Regions from separate parts of the Neobacillus sp. DFD-2R genome, predicted to be linked through region 2. Evidence: riboswitches for the same ligand, from Rfam matches in the RefSeq annotation. Region 2 holds a riboswitch; each other region holds the start of a gene.
What was found. A riboswitch is a leader RNA that binds a small molecule or an ion and turns the genes downstream of it on or off. The one in region 2 is predicted to bind S-adenosylmethionine.
Positions count from the first base shown of each region.

Region 1: linked by a shared signal. The riboswitch ahead of AC3ANV_RS04775 (methionine biosynthesis PLP-dependent protein) and the one ahead of mtnW (2,3-diketo-5-methylthiopentyl-1-phosphate enolase) in region 2 are both predicted to bind S-adenosylmethionine.
Region 3: linked by a shared signal. The riboswitch ahead of AC3ANV_RS26820 (YezD family protein) and the one ahead of mtnW (2,3-diketo-5-methylthiopentyl-1-phosphate enolase) in region 2 are both predicted to bind S-adenosylmethionine.

Region 1 covers NZ_CM173228.1:987,900-991,181, reverse strand. The annotation lists gene AC3ANV_RS04780 (lasso peptide isopeptide bond-forming cyclase) at 1-822, opposite strand, end outside; SAM riboswitch class I at 1,273-1,387, shown strand; gene AC3ANV_RS04775 (methionine biosynthesis PLP-dependent protein) at 1,476-2,588, shown strand; gene metC (cystathionine beta-lyase) at 2,588-3,282, shown strand, end outside.
Region 2 covers NZ_CM173228.1:4,276,326-4,279,607, reverse strand. The annotation lists gene AC3ANV_RS21410 (aminotransferase class I/II-fold pyridoxal phosphate-dependent enzyme) at 1-1,068, shown strand, start outside; SAM riboswitch class I at 1,144-1,252, shown strand; gene mtnW (2,3-diketo-5-methylthiopentyl-1-phosphate enolase) at 1,428-2,639, shown strand; gene AC3ANV_RS21400 (2-hydroxy-3-keto-5-methylthiopentenyl-1-phosphate phosphatase) at 2,636-3,282, shown strand, end outside.
Region 3 covers NZ_CM173228.1:5,328,888-5,332,169, reverse strand. The annotation lists gene tuf (elongation factor Tu) at 1-821, shown strand, start outside; SAM riboswitch class I at 1,216-1,320, shown strand; gene AC3ANV_RS26820 (YezD family protein) at 1,405-1,530, shown strand; gene AC3ANV_RS26815 (phosphoadenylyl-sulfate reductase) at 1,628-2,335, shown strand; gene cysP (sulfate permease) at 2,348-3,282, shown strand, end outside.

The DNA of each region.
Region 1 (3,282 bases), 2.2 Mb from region 2:
TCCTGAATCTAAACCCCCACTTAAAAATGAACCAATATTACGATAAGTTCTTAGCCGAGAGTTTACTGATTTTTGAAAAACCTCTTGAAATGCCTCAACATACTCTTCATCTGATTTTAGTTTTAATTGCTCACTAGGAGTAAAAACACCATATTTAGTTAACTTTATTTTATCTTTAATAATAGTAATTGAATGAAATGGTGGTATTTGATCTATATTGCAATAAGGCGTCATACGAGCATCTACAGTATCAATCATTCCCGTAATTGCCAAAAACTCAGCAATATAGTTTTCATTTAATTTCCTTTCAATATACGGCAGGGACAATAACGGTTGGATAGTTGTACAAAATGCTAGTTTGGATTGATTATAATAATAATAAAGTGTTCGATATCCCGAAGGGTCCCTGGCTCCAAAAAATTGTTGTTTTTTCTCATCCCAAATCATAAAAGCAAAATCGCCAACTAAATACTTCGGTGCATCCTCTCCCCATTTATCATAGGAAAGAAGAATAAGTTCACTATCTGTTATTGTTTTTCTATCAGATTTTTTGACCTGCAGTCTTTCAAACAATTCCTCACGATTATCAATAATCGCATCAGCCGTAATGGCTAACTTCCTATCATGATCATAGTTAGGCAACTTTTCACCAATCGATTCAGGTGTGATCCACTGGGCATGGCAGCCAAGAAAGACTTTGTCACTATGCCATATTTGAACATCATCAGCCGGATACTTCTCCAAATCTTTCATCATCCGCCTGCCATGTTCTAGATTAATAGGTTCATCGTTCAAATGATAAATACCAGCAATAGCACTCATCTTTTCCTCCTGCCAAGCATGAAATAAACTGTATGTAGTTTAAATAATTTATATGTAGTATTAAAATATAGAACGTTACCAGCTTGTAGTTCTTTAAACAGAACACGCAATCCATAGTTAATCGATAAGGGTTCATTCACAATGATTCTCCCTTATTACCAACTATTATTTCATTGTTATAAAACCATGTAAATCTATGTTTCTTGCTTTTTATGACAATGTTCATTTGGATTCTACATGACAATTTACTGTTCAATATAGTTCATTATTAAGAACACCTTGTAGATTAAAAATATCATCTCTTAATATTAGTGTCAACATCTTTCTTGGAAATTAACTTTAAATTTTTTCATAATTTTCTAATCTTGAATCAGCCATTGAGAAAAATAAAAAACCAATTGACACCCCCGCGAAATTGTAGTAAATTTTATAAATAATCTAAATATTGCTTTCTTATCAAGAGAGGTTGAGGGAATGGCCCGAAGACACCTCAGCAACCTTCAATGGTTTTTTCATTGAAAAGGTGCTAAGTCCTGCAAATTCTAGGTAATTTGCGAGATAAGAAGAATGACTGAACGGTCCGAACAGACAAAGTCTTCTTCTTATAAGAAGGCTTTTTTTTATTATTATTTTAAAAAATGGGAGTGGATGACATGTATAAAATTGAAACGAAGCTTGCTCAAATTGGAAATCGCAGTGAAACCGCAACAGGAACTGTAAACCCACCTGTTTATTTTTCAACGGCTTACCGTCATGAGGGGATTGGCCAGTCAACGGGCTTTGACTATAGCCGCACAGGAAATCCGACTCGCCAGCTCCTTGAAAAAGCAATTGCCGATTTGGAATATGGGGACCAAGGTTATGCTTGCAGCTCGGGAATGGCAGCCATCTATACGATTCTTTCATTATTCCAATCCGGAGATGAATGGTTAATAAGTGAAGATTTATACGGCGGTACCTACCGTTTGTTAGAGCAAGGTTTTAAAAAATGGGGCTTAAAGACTCAATATGTGAATACGTGTTGTCCGGACGAAGTGGAAAGTAAGATTACTCCTCATACAAAGGCCATCTTTCTTGAAACTCCGACCAATCCCCTCATGCAGGAATCAGATATTTCCGCTATTTCAAAAATTGCCAAGAAACACGGAATCTTGCTGATTGTTGACAATACTTTCTATACTCCACTCCTCCAGCAGCCAATCAAACTTGGTGCCGATATTGTCATTCATAGTGCCACTAAATACTTAGGCGGACACAATGATGTCCTTGCCGGGCTGATTGTTGCGAAGGGTGAAAAAATTTGTCAAGACCTGGCATTATATCACAACGGAGCAGGTGGAGTTCTTGGTCCATTCGATTCTTGGCTGGTCATGCGCGGAATGAAAACACTAGCCCTCCGAATGGAAAGACATGAGAAAAATGCGAAGGAACTTGTTGAATATCTTTCTAATCATGACGGTGTAACTGACGTCCTTTATCCTGGAAAAGGCGGAATGCTTTCTTTCCGGATCAAAGATGAATCTTGGGTGAATCCGTTCCTACAAGGTTTATCTCTCATTTCTTTTGCTGAAAGTCTTGGCGGTACGGAAAGCTTCATTACTTATCCGGCAACACAAACACATGCTGATATACCGGAAGAGATACGAATCCAACAAGGAGTGTGCAATCGTTTATTGCGTTTCTCCGTTGGAATTGAAGACTCACAGGATATTAAACAGGATCTTGAACAGGCATTTGCCAAAATTAAAGAAGGAGTGATTGCATAATGGGTGAATATACATTTGAAACAAGACTCCTTCATAATAAGCACAAGGTTGATCCTGCTACTGGGGCAGTAAGTGTACCGATCCAGCATGCATCCACCTTCCACCAAGCGGATTTCGATCAGTTTGGTAAATATGATTATGGCCGCAGTTTAAATCCAACAAGAGAAGCGTTGGAGGATGTGATTGCCGAATTAGAAGGCGGCACTAAAGGTTTTGCCTTTTCATCAGGAATGGCCGCCATTTCAACCGCTTTTCTTCTTCTTTCTCAAGGTGATCACATGGTTATTACCGAAGATGTATACGGCGGTACGTTTCGGATGGTTACACAGGTTCTGACGAGATTCGGAATTGAGCATACCTTTGTCGATATGACCAATATAGATGAAGTAAAACAGGCGATTCAGCCAAATACAAAAGCATTTTATGTCGAAACACCATCCAACCCGTTAATGAAGGTAACGGATATCAAAGCAATATGCGAATTAGCAAAGGAAATTGGGGCATTAACCTATGTCGATAATACCTTTCTAACTCCTGCCCTGCAAAAACCATTGGAGCTTGGCGCAGATGTTGTGCTGCATAGTGCCACTAAATTTTTGTCCGGTCACAGTGATGTCGTCGCAGGACTTGCCGTTGTCAAGGACGAAGATTTGGCGAAACGATTGGGCTTTTTGCAAAATGGCTTTGGGGCAAT
Region 2 (3,282 bases):
TTGGGTCAAGGCAATCCGGATCAGCCTACTCCCAATCATATTGTTGCAAAGCTGCAAGATGCCGCATTAAATCCGGTAAATCATAAATATTCGCCATTTCAAGGGTACCCCTATTTAAAAAAGGCTGTTGAGGATTTTTATCTTCGTGAGTATGGGGTATCCATTAATCCTGATAAAGAAGTAGCGATTTTGTTTGGAGGAAAAGCCGGGTTAGTGGAAATTCCTCAATGCCTATTGAACCCTGGCGACACGATCCTTGTTCCAGACCCGGGCTATCCCGATTATTGGTCCGGGGTTGCGCTTGCTAAAGCTGAAATGGTTACAATGCCGCTAAAAGAAGAAAAAGAATTCTTACCGGATTATAATGAACTTTCTCAAGAAGAGTTATCTAAAGCAAAATTAATGTTCCTCAATTATCCGAATAATCCAACAGGGGCTACGGCTACCAGAGAGTTTTTTGAAGACACTGTCGCGCTTGCACGGGAAAATGATGTGTGTGTTATCCATGATTTTGCCTATGGAGCTATTGGTTTTGACGGTAATAAACCGCTAAGCTTTCTGCAAATTGATGGTGCTAAAGAAGTTGGAATCGAGATCTATACTCTATCAAAAACGTACAATATGGCAGGATGGCGTGTTGGTTTTGCGGTAGGTAATGAAAGTGTTATAGCTGCCATTGAGCTGTTACAGGATCACCTTTATGTAAGCATATTTGGAGCTGTTCAGGAAGCTGCTGCAGCTGCATTATTAGGACCACAGGATTGTGTTAGGGAATTAAATGAGCTTTATGAACGGAGACGAAACATCTTGATTGACGGACTCCGTACGATTGGTTGGGATGTTAAGGCACCAAAAGGATCATTTTTTGCATGGTTAAAGGTTCCTAATGGTCTTACATCTGAGGAATTTGCCGACATTCTTCTTGAACAAGCACATATCATGGTTGCACCGGGAATTGGCTTCGGTGAATTCGGAGAAGGTTTTGTTCGGGTGGGTTTATTGACATCTGAGAAACGGTTAAGTGAAGCTATCGAAAGAATGAGTTCATTAGAAATTTTCAAAAAATAGTTGACGGAATATTCTTTTTTTGGGATAATTCAAAATAAAGTTAAATATATTGTTAAAGTGAATATATACGATGTTTTCTTATCAAGAGCAGGCGGAGGGACCAGCCCGATGAAGCCCGGCAACCGACTTAACCTAATGTTAAGCACGGTGCTAATTCTTGCAGCGAAAGGCTGAAAGATGAGAAGATGTTAGTTTGTAATGCTAACCTCTTCCTGTCGAAGAGGTTTTTTTCGCTATTTAGAAACTATTCCATAAATTCTAAAAACGCATAAGTGCAACTACGCCTCTGTCTTCGCCCTTTTGGGCTTGCCAGTCGGCGAGTTTTCTTTATGTTTTATTTGAAAGGAAGTTGATTAAGAATGTCTGAATTAATTGCCACATATCTTATACACGACGAAAAAAATCCAGACAAAAAAGCGGAGGAAATTGCTTTAGGATTAACTGTAGGGTCTTGGACCAATTTGCCCGAACTGGAACAAAACCAATTACGAAAGCATAAAGGAAGAGTCGTTTCAATCGAAGTGCTTTCAGAAAAAGAAAATCAAGCGATTATTACCATCGCATACCCTACCATAAATTTTTCAACCGATTTACCCGCGATTCTAACGACTGTTTTTGGAAAACTTTCATTGGATGGAAAAATAAAATTGCTTGATTTACAGTTTGATCAGGAATTAAAAAAATGTTTCCCTGGACCAAGATACGGTATTGACGGTCTGCGAAGAAAACTGGGGGTTTATGACAGACCGCTTTTAATGAGTATTTTTAAAGGAGTACTCGGTAAGGATTTAGGATTCCTAGTAGAGCAGCTTAAACAGCAAGCATACGGTGGCGTTGATTTTGTTAAGGATGATGAAATACTTTTTGAAAATGAACTTACACCGTTTGAAAACCGAATTGTTGAGGGGAACAAGGTCCTCCAAGAAGTTTACAATCAGACAGGACATCGAACGTTGTATGCTGTGAATCTTACCGGCAGAACCTCCAAACTAAAAGAAAAAGCTCGAAAGGCTGTGGAGCTTGGTGCAGACCTTCTATTATTCAATGTATTTTCATATGGCCTGGATGTTTTGCAGGAATTAAGAGAAGACGATGAAATTGCCATACCTTTAATGGCACATCCTGCTGTAAGCGGGGCATTAACCTCTTCGTCCCATTATGGTATATCATCTTCATTATTGCTCGGAAAGCTCCTTCGGTATTCCGGCGCTGATTTGTCACTTTTCCCGTCACCTTATGGAACAGTTGCTTTAGAAAAGGACAAGGCGTTGTCGATTGCTAATGAGCTAACAAGGAAAGATTCCTTTAAACAGGCGTTTCCTGTTCCTTCTGCGGGAATTCATCCCGGCTTGGTTCCATTATTAATACGTGATTTTGGAATTGATTCTGTCATTAACGCCGGCGGGGGTGTACATGGACATCCTGATGGTGCCCGTGGCGGAGGTCTTGCATTCAGGCAAGCGATTGAAGCCAATTTACAAGGGAAAACATTAGCGGAGGCTGCTGAGAGCGACTCAGAGCTTAATAAAGCACTTCAATTATGGGGAAGTGCCGAGGTAAACGTAAAATGACAAAACCAGTGATTTATTGTGATTTTGATGGAACAATTACGGAAAGTGACAATATTATCGCCATCATGAAAAAATTTGCTCCTTCAGGGTGGGAAATGATAAAGGATCAAATCCTCACACAGCAGGTTTCCGTCAGTGAAGGAGTTGGAAAATTATTTTCGTTAATACCAAGTAATTTAAAAACAGAGGTTACTAATTTTGCGATTAAAAACGCAAAGATTCGGTCCGGTTTTAAAGAATTTGTTGAATTTACTCGTTCGGAGAAAATTCCCTTCTATATTGTAAGCGGTGGAATTGATTTTTTTGTTTATCCGATTCTGGAAGACTATGGACCATTTGATGGCATCTTTTGCAATAGATCCGATTTTTCTCAAAACGAAATAAAAATTCTATGGCCCTATGAATGTGATTCATTGTGCAGAAATGGTTGTGGCTGCTGTAAACCAAGTATCATTCGAAAATTGGAAAATCGTGATGAAAACTTCAAAATTGTTATTGGTGACTCTGTTACCGATCTTGAAGCAGCAAAACAAGCAGATTTTGTCCTTGCTCGTGATCTGCTTCAAGAAAAATGCGAAGAATGGGGAATTTCTCATCAAGGATTTAGCACTTTTTATGATTGTATTGAAGCGGTAAAAAAGAG
Region 3 (3,282 bases), 1.1 Mb from region 2:
CTCGTCAAGTAGGAGTACCATACCTTGTTGTATTCATGAACAAATGTGACATGGTAGACGACGAAGAACTTCTTGAATTAGTAGAAATGGAAATTCGTGATCTATTAACAGAATACGACTTCCCTGGTGATGATACTCCGGTTATCAAAGGTTCTGCTCTTAAAGCATTAGAAGGCGATGCTGCTTGGGAAGAAAAAATCTATGAACTTATGACTGCTGTTGATGAGTTTATCCCAACTCCAACTCGTGACACTGATAAGCCATTCATGATGCCTGTTGAGGATGTTTTCTCTATCACTGGTCGTGGAACTGTTGCTACAGGACGTGTTGAGCGTGGTGTAGTTAAAGTTGGTGACGTAGTTGAAATCGTAGGTTTCACTGAAGAACCAAAATCTACAACTGTAACAGGTGTAGAAATGTTCCGTAAGCTTCTTGACTTTGCAGAAGCAGGAGACAATATCGGTGCTCTTCTTCGTGGTGTAGCACGTGAAGATATCGAACGTGGTCAAGTATTGGCTAAACCAAAGTCAATCACTCCACACACTAAGTTTAAAGCACAAGTTTACGTTTTATCAAAAGAAGAAGGTGGACGTCATACTCCATTCTTCTCAAACTACCGTCCACAATTCTATTTCCGTACTTCTGATATCACTGGTATTTGTATGCTTCCAGAAGGTACTGAAATGGTTATGCCTGGCGACCACATCGAAATGACAGTTGAACTAATCGCTCCAGTTGCAATCGAAGAAGGAACAAAGTTCTCAATTCGTGAAGGCGGACGTACTGTAGGTTCAGGTTCAATTACAACAATTCAAGAATAATTATTTACTATTAAAAGCAGGTGGGTGTAGATCCACTTGCTTTTTTATTTTTAGCGAAAATGGTTTATTTTATTTACTATAAGAAATATCTAGCTCTAGCGCCAATACAAGGCCTAGAGCTTTTTGTATCGTTTAGGAAACTATAAAATAATTTGGTGCGGATAACTTGGAAAATTATCTGACTTTACCTCAGTCGAGCCGTACCAATCCTGTCGTGCGCTAACCGGGCGCTTGCGCCTTTTGTTCTTAGGACTTTTTTAACAATTTATGAAAAAGCCAGAAAATTTTAAAATAACAGATTGACATTTATACATAATGCTGTTAAATTTAATTAAACCGATATATTAACTAGGGATTAAACTCCTTAAAGAATTTTGTTTTTATTAAAAATGAATACTTATCCAGAGAGACGGAGGGAATTGGCCCTTTGATGTCCGGCAACCTACAAATAGTAAGGTGCTAAATCCAACAAAATGTGAACCATTTTGAAAGATAAGGTAAAAATATTACCTAAACAGTCTTTCCGAAATGGGAAGATTTTTTGTTTAACAAGGGAGGGACTTGTTTGGGAAAAGAAGACTTGCTGGAACCTGTTTTTGCACGGCTTAAAGAGTTATTAACAGATTTAAAGTTTGGTTCGATAACGCTTGTCGTACAGGACGGAAAGATTATTCAAATTGAAAAGAATGAAAAAGTAAGGTTGAAATAAAAAGTGCTGACTAGAAAACTAGAGGCAGTTTTAACTGCTTGGTTATAACTGTTTTTTTTATTGCCTTAAAGAAATGGGGGAAGTTAGCTTGACTGAATTGTTGACTTATCATACGTTTGATTCGTTTTCGCCGCCTTTGTTTGCAATGAGTGATGAAACAAAAGGCGCTCTCGAAGTATTAAGATGGGCATATCAGCATTACTCAGAAGATGAGATAACATATGCATGCAGTTTCGGGATTGAAGGTATTGTTTTAATAGATTTGATCTCAAAGGTAAATGACAAAGCAAGGATCGTATTTCTTGATACAGGGGTTCATTTTGAGGAGACTTATCAGTTAATTGAACAAGTAAAACAAAAATATCCAAACCTTAGAATTGAATTAAAAAAGCCTGAACTTACACTTGAACAGCAGGCATTGGAATATGGGGATGAATTATGGAAGCGTGAGCCTAATAAGTGCTGTGAAATGAGAAAGGTCATTCCGCTTAATGAAGTCCTATCCGGCGGGACGGCATGGCTTTCAGGATTAAGAAGAGAACAGTCAGAAACAAGGAAGAACACCGAATTTTTTAATTTGGACAGTAAATTTAAATCAGTAAAAATTTGCCCACTCATCCATTGGACCTGGAAGGATATTTGGAGATATGCTCACAAAAACCAGCTTCCATACAATATCCTGCATGATAAGGGCTATCCAAGTATTGGATGTAAAACTTGTACTGCACCCGCTTGGAATGAAGAAGATCTTCGTTCGGGAAGATGGTCCGGTAAAGGAAAAACTGAGTGCGGACTGCATGGATAAGAGGGGACGTCAATGACACTTACTTATGCAGCATGTGCAGTTGCCTTGTTTTTTGCCTTGAATATTGGTGCTAGCGGTGCCGCAGCTGCCATTAGTATCCCTTACGGCTCAGGTGCACTTCCTAGTCGGAAAATAGCCTTGCTTATCTGCGGCATTGGTATTTTTGCCGGTGCTGTAATCGGAGGCAGTGAGGTGGTTAAAACAATTGGGAGCAACCTTATTCCCCACACGTTTTTAACCGTAAAGGTTGTTTTGATCATTCTTTCATCTGCTGCTTTATCTTTATTTCTCGCTAATATTTTAAGTATTCCTCTTTCAACAAGCGAAATTACCGTTGGAGCTGTGGTGGGGGTAGGAATAGCCTATCGTGCCTTATTTATTAAAAATATTATGGTGATCGTTGCTTTTTGGTTTATCATACCGATTATTGGTTTTACTTTAGGGTTTATATTTGGAAAACTGATTCAGCGAGTACAAAAAAAATACCCTAAGCTAGAAACAGGGAAAACAAAAGGCATTCTCTCACTATTTGTGATCATTGTTGGTTTTTTCGAGTCCTTTTCAGCGGGAATGAACAATGTTGCCAATGCAGCAGGGCCAATCGTCGGAGCCGGAATATTGACAGTCAAAGCCGGCATAATCATCGGCGGTTTGATTATTGCTCTCGGTGCCATTCTCCTTGGAAAAGGTGTGTTACAAACAAATGCTAAAAAAATAACAAGCTTCTCCCTTTTAGAAGGTGGAGCGATTTCAGGAACAGGTGCAACTCTTGTCATTTTAGCTTCTATTTTTGGATTGCCGGTTCCACTTACACAAGTAACAAGTACGGCGATTATGGGAATTGGTACTGCACAAAAAGGGCTGGAAATTTTTAAAACTGCCGTAATTAGTAAGATTGTGAAAGTATGGATTGTATCTCCAATCCTCTCACTTGTCATCTCCTATGG